One region of the Streptomyces sp. NPDC059816 genome, then DNA from elsewhere that is predicted to be linked to it. Evidence: riboswitches for the same ligand, from Rfam matches in the RefSeq annotation. Region 1 holds a riboswitch; each other region holds the start of a gene.

Evidence for each region. Region 1 has a riboswitch for cyclic di-AMP ahead of ACFV88_RS34690 (peptidoglycan DD-metalloendopeptidase family protein). Riboswitches for the same ligand answer to the same signal wherever they lie in the genome.
Region 2: it holds a riboswitch for cyclic di-AMP, as region 1 does, so the genes downstream of both, ACFV88_RS11385 (M23 family metallopeptidase) here and ACFV88_RS34690 (peptidoglycan DD-metalloendopeptidase family protein) in region 1, are expected to answer to the same signal.
Region 3: it holds a riboswitch for cyclic di-AMP, as region 1 does, so the genes downstream of both, ACFV88_RS06285 (transglycosylase family protein) here and ACFV88_RS34690 (peptidoglycan DD-metalloendopeptidase family protein) in region 1, are expected to answer to the same signal.

Annotation. Positions count from the first base shown of each region.
Region 1 covers NZ_JBHWIQ010000046.1:27,971-32,134, forward strand. Annotated here, with positions in the region: gene ACFV88_RS34675 (helix-turn-helix domain-containing protein) at 70-744, shown strand; gene ACFV88_RS34680 (DUF6126 family protein) at 741-920, shown strand; gene ACFV88_RS34685 (tyrosine-protein phosphatase) at 1,013-1,810, opposite strand; cyclic di-AMP (ydaO/yuaA leader) riboswitch at 2,277-2,431, shown strand; gene ACFV88_RS34690 (peptidoglycan DD-metalloendopeptidase family protein) at 2,436-3,461, shown strand; gene ACFV88_RS34695 (SGNH/GDSL hydrolase family protein) at 3,686-4,164, shown strand, end outside.
Region 2 covers NZ_JBHWIQ010000007.1:19,723-23,886, reverse strand. Annotated here, with positions in the region: gene ACFV88_RS11390 (PP2C family protein-serine/threonine phosphatase) at 134-1,324, shown strand; cyclic di-AMP (ydaO/yuaA leader) riboswitch at 1,622-1,765, shown strand; gene ACFV88_RS11385 (M23 family metallopeptidase) at 1,777-2,880, shown strand; gene ACFV88_RS11380 (aldo/keto reductase) at 3,143-4,087, shown strand; gene ACFV88_RS11375 (ArsR/SmtB family transcription factor) at 4,094-4,164, opposite strand, start outside.
Region 3 covers NZ_JBHWIQ010000003.1:331,396-335,559, forward strand. Annotated here, with positions in the region: gene eno (phosphopyruvate hydratase) at 1-437, opposite strand, end outside; gene ACFV88_RS06285 (transglycosylase family protein) at 851-1,603, opposite strand; cyclic di-AMP (ydaO/yuaA leader) riboswitch at 1,608-1,799, opposite strand; gene ACFV88_RS06290 (transglycosylase family protein) at 1,974-3,059, opposite strand; gene ACFV88_RS06295 (cytochrome P450) at 3,246-4,164, opposite strand, start outside.

The DNA.
Region 1 (4,164 bases):
TGACCTTCGACTTTTACCTCCCAGGCAAGAGATTTGCCCGGGAGGCATTTTTCTGGCTCAATCGATGACATGAACCCCTCCGAGTCGACTCCCCACGAGGAGCCGCAGCCCACCGCCGGGTCCCCCGACCCGGCCGGTGGCCCCGGTGGCGAGCTGCCCGTCGTGGCCCCCCGACTGCGGGAGCGCCGGCGGGGCGCCGGACTGACGCTGGAGGCCGCGGCCGCCTCGGCCGGGCTGTCCCCGGCCCATCTGTCCCGACTGGAGACCGGCCGTCGGCAGCCCTCGCTGCCCATGCTGCTGTCGCTCGCCCGTGTCTACGGGACCACCGTCTCCGAACTGCTCGGCGAGACCGTCGCCGACCGGGAGGCGATCGTCGAGTCCGCCACCATGGAACCCACCCGCGCCGGCGGCTGGACCTACTGGCAGGCCGGCGCCCCCGGCCGGGGCATGCAGGCCCTGCGCGTCCGAGTGCCGTACGGCACCCAGGGCGACATCGTGCGGGTGCACCCCGGCGAGGAGTGGCTGTACGTCCTGTCCGGACGGCTGCGGCTGCGACTCGGGGACAGCACCCATGTGCTCGCGCCCGGCGACAGCGCGCACTTCGACTCGCTGACCCCGCACCGGATCGGCGCCGCCGACGAGGACGGGACCGACCTCCTCTTCGTGCACACCTTGTTGCAGAGCCCGACCGCCGCGCTGTGCCTAGGCCCGACGGACGTCCACACCCCGGGAGACTTCCGATGACCGAGCCCCTTCCCCCCACCGACCCGGCGGCGCCCCCGGCGGTCGAGCCGGTCCGGCGCCCGCGCATCGAGGACAAGATGCCGCCGAGCATCTGGATCCGACTGCTCATCTACGTCGCGGTCGGCCACCTCGTCGCCGCCTTCATCTGGCTGCTGTTCGAGGTCGGAGCCAAGTGAGCTGATCCGCCCCGGGTCCGGTACCCCGGTGCTGGACGCGCCGGGCTCCCGGTGCCCGCGCCCCGCGGTGCACCGGGAGCCCGGCGTTGACGTCAGTCGAGCAGACGGGACCGGAGGCGGTCGCGCAGGTCCGGCGTGAGCCCGATGGCCCGAGCGAGGTAGGCGTCCGTGCCGCCCCAACATCGATCGATGCTGTCGAAGGCCGCCGCCAGGTACTCCGAGCGGGCGTCGAACAGCGGGCTCAGCAGCTCCATCACCTCCGGCGCGTACCCGTCGACCGCGTCCGCGCTGCGCTGCACCCGGTACCGGCGGTGCGCGGCGTTGGACTTCAGGTAGTCCTCCTCGATCGCGTCCCGTTCGACGCCGAGTGCGAGCAGGGTGACGGCGATGGACAGGCCCGCCCGGTCCTTGCCCGCCGCACAGTGCATGAGCGCCGGCACGCTGTCCTGCGCGACCGCCCGCAGCACCCGTGCGTGCTCCGCGGTCCGCTCCTCGATCAGCACGCGGTACGACGTGACCATCTGCTCGACCGCCCGCCCCCCGGCCAGGAGGTCACGGAGCTGGGCCAGGTCGCCCCGGCGCACCATCCGCCAGAACTCCGCGCCGTCGGCCGGGTCGCTCAGCGGCAGGTTGACGTTGCGCACGCCGGGCAGTTCCACGTCATGGCCGTCGAGCCCGCGGTCGGCGTCGTTGCGGAAGTCGAAGATCGTGTGCAGCCCCAGCCCGGTCAGGTACCGACGGTCCTCGTCGGTCGCGTGGGCGAGGTGGCCGCTGCGGAACAGCACCCCGTGTCGGACCCGCCTGCCGTCCGCGGTCGGCAGACCACCCAGATCACGGAAGTTGCGCACGCCGGTCAGTTCGGGCTCGGTGGACGGGATCTGCTGCGTCACGGGGGCTCCTCCCAATCCCCCGCCGGCGCCGTCCGTCGGCGGGGCGCTTCAGACGATACGACATCACTTGCTCGGACAATCACCCTGCACGAGGGCTTTTGTTGGTGATCCCGAGTCATGTCATGCATGAGGGAATCCACCAGTGAAAGGGTGATTTGCGCCTTTGGTCGGATTGAGTGGCTTTGATGTAACTGGCCATGAAATAAGGCGCCCCAGGGGCATGCGTCGTGACCGGGATCATAGTCGTCACAGTGGGTGGTGATCACCGGTTCGCCGGCTGCCCGCCCCGGCCCGGGAATTGGCATCCGGTCACCCTGCCGCCATCGACGCAGGGTGACCGGAACGGACGGCGAGGATCAAGAAACCGCAGGCCGCTGACGGGTGCTCGGTTGTCCGGGCCGTTGCCGCTCGCTTAGCGTCACGCTCACTCCGGGCGGACGCCTAGTCCTGCCGCCGCTCGGTAGCCCCATCTCACCACCCGACATCGGCAGGAGCGGGGAACCCACACGCAGTACGCCGCATCCGGGCGACCGGACCGGCTCGGGGTGAAGCCGCGCGAGCGCGGCCGGGCAGCTCCAGCCCGAACCCGACAGCTCACCTCGTAGGCGCCGGAGAGGAACGCACCATGCCCGCGACGGGAAAGCACCGCCGCCCCAAGTCCGCCCGGCTCGTCCGGACGATCGCCATCACCGGAACCGGCGGCGCGGCAGCCCTTGCCCTGCCGCTGATCGGCGCCACCCAGGCCCAGGCCGCGACCCAGTCCGCCCCCGGGCTCGCCCCCGTGACCTCGGTCGCCGTGGCGGCCCAGGCCGCCCCCGAGGCGCCCGCGCAGCAGCGCGCCGAGCTCACGACCTACTCCGTCAAGGTCGGCGACCACCTGTCGAAGATCGCTGACGACCAGGACCTGCGCGGCGGTTGGCAGCGGCTGTACCAGGACAACCGGACCGCCGTCGGATCGAACCCCGATCTGATCACCCCCGGCCTCAAGCTCACCCTCGGCGGCAAGGCCGCAGCCACGGCCACCGCGCCGAAGCCGGCAGCTCCGAAGCCCGCTGCTCCCCGGGCCGCCGAACCGAAGGCCGCCGAACCGAAGGCAGCTGAGCCGAAGGCCGCCGCTCCCGAGGCGACCGGGCCCAAGGCCGTGCAGCCCGAGCAGGCGGCCCCCGCGGCCCCCGCCGCCCCGAAGCCCGCCGCCCCGAAGGCCGTGCCCGTCGCGGCCCAGGCGCCGGCCGCCACCGCGAGCGCCGGCGGCTACACGCTGCCGGTCGCGAGTGGTGTGGGCACGCCGTACCGCGCCTCCGGCAGCATGTGGTCCAGCGGTTACCACACCGGCGTCGACTTCAGCGTCCCCTCCGGTACCCCGCTCAAGGCCGTCGGTCCCGGCACCGTCGTCTCCGCCGGTTGGGCGGGCGCCTACGGCAACCAGGTCGTCATCCAGCTCGCCGACGGCAAGTACGCCCAGTACGCCCACCTCTCGCAGCTCGGGGTCTCCGCCGGCCAGTCCGTCTCGGGCGGCCAGCAGATCGGCACCGCGGGCTCCACCGGCAACAGCACCGGACCGCACCTGCACTTCGAGATCCGCACCTCCCCGGCCTACGGCTCCGACATCGACCCGCTGTCCTACCTGCGGTCGAAGGGCGTCGCGATCTGACCCCCGCGGCCACCGGCCGCACCAGCCCACGCGGGGCCGTATCGGCGGATACGGCCCCGCGTCGCATGTCGGCAGCGGTGCCGAGCGGTGCCGAGCGGTGCGGGGGAACCGCTATTCCCGACTCGACGAAATGAGTCGCATGGCTTTTATCACGTGCCGTCAAGCCCCAATGGCGCATTATTACGGTGGCGTAGGTCACGTGGGGAGGTGAAAAATGGGCCGACGTGACAGCAGAGTCGACATTCCTCGCCCTTGACGACATCCGGTCCTACGCAGCCGTCGGCGACAGCTTCACGGAAGGTGTCGGAGACCCCGGCCCCGACGGTACGTTCGTGGGATGGGCCGACCGGCTGGCCGTCCTCCTCGGCGACCGGCTACCCGAGCCCACCTTCCGCTACGCCAACCTCGCCGTCCGCGGCAGACTCCTCGATCAGATCGTCGAGGAGCAGATCCCCCGGGCCCGGCAACTCGCGCCCGACCTGGTGACCTTCAGCGCGGGCGGCAACGACATCATCCGACCGGGCACCGACCCCGACGAGGTGGCCGAGCGGTTCGAACGGGCCGTCGCCGATCTGGCCTCGTCCGTCGGCACGGTCATGGTCACCACCGGCTTCGACACCCGCGGCGTCCCCCTCCTCAAGCACCTGCGCGGCAAGATCGCCACCTACAACGGCCACGTACGGGCCATCGCCGACCGCTACGA
Region 2 (4,164 bases), on a different contig from region 1:
CGGGCGACGTCCGCGTGGCCGCCGCCGGTCGTCCACGCTCACCCGTACGGCCCGTACGGCTCGCTCCGGGCCCCCGGCGGGGCGAACCTGGGGGGCGGGCGGTGACGGGCACGGAGGCGGCGGGAGACGGTACGTGGGCCACGGAGGCGAGCCGACCGACGGTGCCGGGTCCCCCGACCCGGTGCCCGAACCCGTACCGGAGGCGGCGCCCGACCCCGTACCGGACCCGGTGCCCGGTACGGGCCGGCACCGTCGGACCGCTCGCCGGGGCCGCTGGTTCGTGCGGGTGCTGCCCGTCCTGCTGATCGTCATCGGACTGTTCTACGACGAGCTCACCCCGCTGCACCTCACCGCTTCCCCCCTCTTCGCCGCCGCACCGCTGGCCGCCGCGCCCTTCTACGGACGCCGCGGGACCGTGGCCGTCGGGCTGATGGCCTGCGCCGCCTCGGTGGGCGAGCGGTCCGCGGACGGCGGTCTGGCGCGGGCCGACGCCATCACCGACCTGGCGACCATCGTGACGGTGTCCGTGCTCGCCGTCGTCATCAACGGCCTCGCCCGGCGCAGCAACGCCCGGCTCGCCTCCGCACGGGAGATCGCGGAGGCCGCCCAGCGGGCCGTGCTGCCGGAGCCCGCCGACCGGATCGGCGGCCTCGACGTCGCCGCCCGCTACGAGGCCGCGCAGGCCGACGCGTCCATCGGGGGCGACCTGTACGCCGTGCAGGACACCCCGCACGGGGTCCGGCTGGTGGTCGGTGACGTGCGGGGCAAGGGGATCACCGCGGTCTCCGCGGTCGCGGTGCTCATCGGCGCGTTCCGGGAGGCCGCCGAGCAGGAAGCGACCCTGGAGGCCGTGGCCCGACGGCTGGAACGCGCCCTGGCCCGGGAGGGCACCCGTCGGCGCGGGGTCGACGACTTCGAGGGGTTCACCACCGCCGTCCTCGCCGAACTCCCGCACGGGCAGGACGTCGTACGGGTCCTCAACCGGGGGCACCCGCCGCCCCTGCTGCTCGCCCCGGACGGCTCCCTGACCGTCCTGGACCCGCGCCGCCCGGCGCTGCCCCTGGGCATGGCCGACCTCGGGGTGTGGCCCGACCGCTGCGAAGAGGCGCCCTTCCCCTCCGGTACGACCCTGCTCGGCTACACCGACGGACTCTCCGAAGCGCGGGACGCGCACGGAGAGTTCTACGACCCGGTGGCGCGGTTGCGCGGCCGGACCTTCCCCGGTCCGAACGCCCTGCTCGCCGTCGTCATCAACGACGTCGTCCAGCACACGGGGGGCGGCTCGGAGGACGACCTGGCGCTGCTCGCGGTCCGCCGGCCCTGAACACCCGGCACGCCACTCCTGCCACTCCTGTCACATCGTCACCCCGCCCGGGCCGCTCACTCACACCCCGTGACGGACCCCTCTCCGGCGATAACAACTGAGCCACCGTCAGAGAAAGTTCTCTGCGTCGGGGAATATTGTCCAACTGTCAACTCGCCCGGTTCCGCCCGCCCGTGTCCCGATAAGTCCCGGCCGTCGGCCGGAACGATCAACCGGAAACGCTTGGAATCCGGCCCCCGGGTCTATTAACGTTCGATAACGCAGCGCGGTCGTCCCAGCCGTCACCAGAGTCGGCGCCGTGCGCACGCGCCGAATTCCGCAAGGGAACCGGGGAACCACCACCATGGGGTGAATCGGGCAGCCTTTCCCCAAGGACGCCCGTAGGAGACCTTCCTGCTCCGAACCCGTCAGCTAACCCGGTAGGCGAGAAGGAAGGAAAGGAGTACGCCTCAGTGGCGTCCAATCGGCCTGCCCCCGAAGCTCCCTACGTGCCGAAATCGGCCGAGGACGGGGCCTCCTCCTCCCCCTACGGCCGGGTCTTCGGACCCGATGTGACCGAGGGCGAGACCCACGAGGTCTGGAACCCGACCGCCGACACCGTCCGACCCGTTCGTGGTCGGCACCGCGTCGCCAAGCAGCGCGGCGGACTCGCCCGCAGCTCCACCGTCCTCGGCGTCGGCGTCATCGCCGCGGTCGGCGCGGGCGGCATCGCCACCGCGCAGGGCGGCAAGCCGGCCGTGAAGATATCGATGCCCGACATCGGCTCGATCATGCCCGGCGACTCCTCCGCGGACACCGCCACCCAGGCCGCCGCACCCGCCGTCGCCCCGCTCACCGGCGCCGGCGTCACCAGCGCCGACACCGCCCAGGGCACCACCGACGCCGGCGAGGCCCTGCGCGCCCGCATCATGCAGCAGGCCGAGCAGCAGCAGGACCAGGCCGACAGCGCCACCCGCGCCGCCGCCGAGAAGGCCGCCGTGGAGAAGGCCGCCAAGGACGCCGCCGCCGCCGAGGCGAAGGTCGAGGCCAAGAAGGAAGCCGAGGCGAAGGCCAAGAAGGAAGCCGAGCGGAAGAAGAAGGAGGCCGAGCGCGCGAAGGCGGCGGCCGAGGCGAAGGCCAAGGCCGAGCGGGAACGCATCGCCAAGCTCGCCAAGAGCTTCTCCCTCCCCCTCTCCTCGTACACGCTGACCTCGACCTACGGGCAGTCCGGCGCGATGTGGTCCTCCGGTTCCCACACGGGTCTTGACTTCGCCGCCCCGACCGGCACCCCCCTGAAGGCCATCGGCAGCGGCACCATCACCGAGGCCGGCTGGTCCGGTTCGTACGGCTACCGCACCGTCCTCACCCTCAACGACGGCACCGAACTCTGGTACGCCCACCAGTCGTCGATCGGTGTGAGCGTCGGTCAGAAGGTCACCACCGGCGAGGTCATCGGCCGCGTCGGCGGCACCGGCAACGTCACCGGTGCCCACCTCCACCTGGAGGTCCACCCCGGCGGCGGCAGCGCGGGCATCGACCCGGCCGCCTACCTGCGCGGCAAGGGCCTCAGCCTCTAGTCAACCGGTCGACGGGCGGGCCGCGGTGGCGCGGGCCGGGCGGCGCCGGACGAAAGTCCGGCGCTCCGGCGCACCCCGCCCGCACACCCCGTACCCCCGTCCCCCACCGAGGCCGGGCACCGCCCACGTCCGGTGCGACGCACGGCCGCGAGGCGGGTCATCCCCCACGTCCGGGTGCCGACGGTCCTGGCGTTCACCCTCCGATGTCAGGGCCGCCGGTCCCCGGGAAGGGGCCGCGGGGGTCACGGTGTTGACTGGGGCCATGAGCACTTTGCGCCCGCTGGGCCCGTCCGGTATCGATGTCTTCCCGCTCGCCCTCGGCGGCAACGTCTTCGGTTGGACCGCGGACACCTCCCAGACCTTCGCCGTCCTCGACGCCTACGCGGGCGCCGGCGGCAACTTCGTCGACACCGCCGACTCCTACTCCGTCTGGGCGGACGGCAACCAGGGCGGCGAGTCCGAGTCCCTGATCGGCCGGTGGATGGCCGCGCGCGGCAACCGCGACGAGGTCGTCGTCGCCACCAAGGTCGGCGCCCACCCCGCCTACAAGGGCCTGTCGCCCACCACCATCAAGGCCGCCGCGGAGGCGTCCCTCACCCGGCTGGGCACCGACTACATCGACGTCTACTACACGCACTTCGACGACCTCTCCGTCCCCGTCGAGGACATCGTCACCGCCCTCGACGAGTTGGTCACCGCGGGCAAGGTGCGCGCCGTCGCTGCGTCCAACCTGACCCCCGAACGGCTCCAGGAGTCCCTCGACTTCTCCGACCGCGAGGGCCTGGCCCGGTACGCCGTCCTCCAGCCCGAGTACAACCTGGTCTCCCGGGACACCTACGAGGGCGGCCTCCAGCAGGTGGCCTCCCGCAACGGGCTCGCGTCCGTGCCCTACTTCGCCCTCGCCTCCGGCTTCCTCACCGGCAAGTACCGGCCCGGAGCGAGCGTCGACAGCGCGCGGTCCGGTTCGGCGGCCGCCCATCTGACGACCGTGCGCGGTCAGCGGGTGCTCGCCGCCCTCGACACGGTCGCCCGCGACCGCGGCGCCGAGGTCGCCACCATCGCCCTCGCCTGGCTGGCCTCCCGCCCGACCATCGCCGCTCCGCTGGCGAGCGCCCGCACCCCCGAACAGCTCACCGCTCTCCTCGCGATGGCGGACCTGGAGCTGACGGACGCGGAACTCTCCCTGTTGACGGAGGCGTCCGCCTGAGCCCGCTCAGCCCGGGGCGGGGGTGACGGGACCGGCCGCGGTGTCCAGCCCGAGGTGTCGGCGCAGTGCGTCCCGGC
Region 3 (4,164 bases), on a different contig from region 1:
ATCGGCACCGGCAGGAGGTGCGCGTTGGGGCCGCCCAGGTAGCGGAACAGCGGCAGGTCGCTGGCCTCGGAGGCGGCGTGCGCGACGGCGAGCGAGACGCCGAGGATGGCGTTGGCGCCGAGCGAGGACTTGTCCGGGGTGGCGTCCAGGTCGAACATGGCCTGGTCGATCAGGCGCTGCTCGGTGGCGTCGTAACCGACGAGCTCCGGGCCGATCTGCTCGATGACCGCGAGGACGGCCTTCTCGACGCCCTTGCCGCCGTAGCGGTTGGCGTCACCGTCACGCAGCTCCAGGGCCTCGAAGGCGCCCGTGGAGGCGCCGGACGGTACGGCGGCACGGCCGGTGCTGCCGTCATCGAGGCCCACCTCGACCTCGACCGTGGGATTGCCTCGGGAGTCCAGGATTTCCCGGGCTACGACGACGTCGATGGACGGCACGAGCATCTCCTTCTGGGATGTGACGCAGTGATGCGGGGCCGGTGGCCCCGCCGCCCCTGAGCCTAACGGCCCCCGGGACTTCGGCCACCCGGCCGCCCGGCTCGTGGACAAACGGAAACCAAATTGTTCCGTCGGCAAACAAATGTGCTCGGGGTCCTTCACCTGAGCTCCGGGGCCCGGCCCCGTTCGCGACGGAACGCGGGGCCGGTCGGACCCGGCCGGCCGGGGACGCACCGCCGCCCCGGTGCACGGGGGCGGCGCACCGGGGCGGACTGACCCGAGGGGACGGGTACCCGGCCGGGCCGGGGCGCGGCCCGGGACCGGGGGTGCGGCTCACGGCCGGGGCGGGCCGGAGCCGGGAGTGGTCCCGTGGGGCCCGTCGGGCCCGGAGGGGACTACCGGTTCAGTGGGGGTCAGGAGAGGTGGAGCTGCTGGCCCGGGTAGATGAAGTCGGCGTCGTCGACGATGTCGTCGTTCAGCTCGTACAGCTTCTGCCAGCCGCCCTTGACGCCCTCGGCCTCGGCGATGGCGCTGAGCGAGTCGCCGCTGACGACCTTGTACTCGCCGTCGCCCTTCGCGACCTTCTTGCCGGTCGGGGTCTCGACCGTCTTGGTCGGCGCGGCCGGCTTGGCGGGCTGCGCCGGGGCGGCCGGGGCGCGGTCCTCGGCACGGGAGGCGCGCTGCTCGGTCTGCTGCGGCTGCTGCTGCTTCGGCTGAGCCTGCTGCACGGGGGCGCTCTGCTGCGGCTGCTGGGTCTGCGGCTTGGGCTGCTCGGCGGCGCCGCCACCGTAGGGGGCGCTGGAGAGGCCGACGCCACAGCTCGGCCAGGCACCCTTGCCCTGGCCGGCGAGGACCTTCTCGGCTATCTCGATCTGCTGGGCCTTGGTGGCCAGGTTCGCGGTGGGCGCGTACTTGGTTCCGCCGAAGGCGGCCCAGGTGGAGGCGGAGAACTGGACGCCGCCGTAGTAACCGTTGCCGGTGTTGATGGACCAGTTGCCGCCCGACTCGCACTGGGCGACGCGGTCCCACTCGGCGGCGGTGGCGGCGGACGCACTGGTCGCCGTCAGCAGCGGGGCGGCGACGGCCGCTCCGGTGACCCCCGCGAGGGTGACGATACGAGTGGCCTTGCTGGGCTTGCGGTGCTTGCCCTTACCGGAAAGCAGCATGAAGACATCCCCTCACCGACGCCATACGAGGTGAGCTGTCGGGTTCGGGCCGAGTGAGTGCCCGGCCGCGCGTCCAGCGCGCGGCTCCACCCCTAGCCGTCCGGTCGCCTCCCGGGGAGTCTCGATCGACTCCCCGAACGACCCCGTCCGGCACTTACCTTGGGTCCCCCGCTCCTGCCCACGGCGCTTCACGCGTCGACTTTTCCCGAACTTCCGTCGGCAGGATTCGGCGTGACGGAGGTCGGTGCCCGCATTGGCGAACGGCCCTGACCGTAGGCATGGGGCGGGCGGAAACTCAAAGCTCAGCCGGGTTGATGAGACCCATGTCTCACTTCCGCCCCACACCTCAAAACGGACATTAAGGAGCGAACTACTGCTTCTTTTCGGGCGCTTCGGGCGCCAGGTCAAGGCTCTGGCCAGGGAGGATGAGGTCGGGGTCGGTTCCGACGGTGCCCTTGTTGCCGTCGTAGAGGGTCGACCAACCCCCTTCGACGCCCTGGGAGTCGGCGATCGCCGACAGGTTGTCACCGGACTGCACCGTGTACGACTTGTCCAGTTCGTCACGGGATGCACTGCTGCGCGAGGCGTGCTCCGCCGCACTGTCGCCCTCCCGGGAGGCGACGGCCTCCTCGGCCGCCGGGGCGCCGCGGTGACGGCCCGAACCGTCCTTCGCCTCCGTCCCCGTCGATGCGCCCGTGGTCGCGTCGGAGGCGCCGGGCGAGGGGGACGACGAGCCGGGCAGACCCGACTCGCTCCCGGTACCCGTACCGGGCGTCCCGTCTCCCGGGTCGCTGCTCGACGAGGACTCGCCGGGGGACGCCTCGGACGACGGGGAGGAACTCGACGAGCCCGAGGGGTCGGCGGAGTCCGAGGGTCCCGAAGAACCCGTGGCGCCGGGGGAGGTGGCGCCGTCGGAGGGAGCGGCGGAACCGGAGGCGCCCTCCGAAGCGCTCGGCGAGGTCGAGGAACCGGGTTCCGTCGTCTCCACCGGTCGGGGGGTCTGGGACGCGGGCCGGTCCGCGGTGGAACGGGACGCGTCCGACTTGCCGGCGGCCACCCCGCCCGGGGCGGTGTCGATGACCGCGCTGCCCTTGTTGCCCTTGTCGGACTTGGACGGAACGCCCGGGTCGACGGCCGCCGCCGGGCCGCCCTTGACGAGGCCCACGGCTTCGCCGCACCCCGGCCAGGCGGCGGGTCCCTGCGCGGCCAGGATGCGCTCGCCCACGGTGATCTGCTGGGACCGGCTGGCCTGGTCGGGGCTGACCGCGTAGGTGAGCCCGCCGTGCTTCTCCCACGCCTCCTGGGTGAGCTGGAGACCGCCGTAGAAGCCGTTGGCGTCGTTCGCGCTCCACGCGCCGCCGCTCTCGCACTCCGCGAGTCGGTCCCAGGTCGCTGCCTCCGCCGCGGTCGCACCGCTCGCACCGAGCAGCGGGAGGACGATCGCGGAGCTGGTCACCCCGGCCGCAACGACCAGAGGGGGGGCCTGTCGGGGGCGTCGATGACGACCGTTCCCGGAGAGCATGCGGTGGCCTTTCGTACGACAGCAGGACCGAACACGGCGGCTGGGGGCGGCCGATTCGTCGTGAAGGTAGCCGGAGTCGAACGCCTGTCACAAGTCAATGCAGCGCAGATCACGCAGGCATCACGGAACTGATCTGACGTCACCACTGCTGGTCACGGCGGCCGGGGCGAACCGCACGGGCAACGTCCGCAGGCCCCGCATGATCAGGCCGCCGCGCCACCGCAATTCCTCCGGAGCAGCGGCCAGTTGCAGGTCAGGCAGCCTGCGCAGCAGCGTGACCAGCGCGGCGCGGCCCTCCAACCGGGCCAGTGGCGCGCCGAGGCAGTAGTGGATTCCATGGCCGTATCCGAGGTGCGGATTGTCGCGCCGGGTCAGGTCCAGGGTGTCGGGCCGGTCGAAGCGGGCCGGGTCGCGGTCCGCCGCGGCGAGCACCACCAGCACCGGGTCCCCCCGCTCGATGTCCCGACCGCCCAGGCGCAGCGGTTCGGTGGCGAACCGCCAGGTGGCCATCTCCACCGGGCCGTCGAACCGCAACAGCTCCTCGACCGCCGTGTCCAGCAGCGGGGAGCCCTCCCCCTCCTCGGCCAGCGACCGCTGGAGCAGCGCCCGCTGTTCGGGGTGGGTGAGCAGGGCGAAGGTGCCGTTGCCGATGAGGTTCACGGTGGTCTCGAACCCGGCGAACAGCAGGATGAACGCCATCGCCGCCGCTTCGCCCTCGGTGAGGTGCTCGCCGTGGTCCGAGGCGCGGATCAGACCCGAGATCAGGTCGTCGTCGCCCGCTTCGCCGAGGGTCTCGCGCTTGCGGTGGATCAGCTCCACCAGATAGCCGCGCATCTTCTTCACCGAGCGGGCGACACCGCCCCGGGGGCCGCCGCCGTGGCGGATCATCATGCCCGCCCAGTCCCGGAAGTCGTCCTGGTCCTCGGCGGGCACGCCCAGCAGGTCACAGATGGCGTAGATGGGCAGCGGGAACGCGAACTCGTGGATGAGGTCCGCTTCGCCGCGCTCGGCGAAACCGTCGATGAGGCGGTCCGTCAGC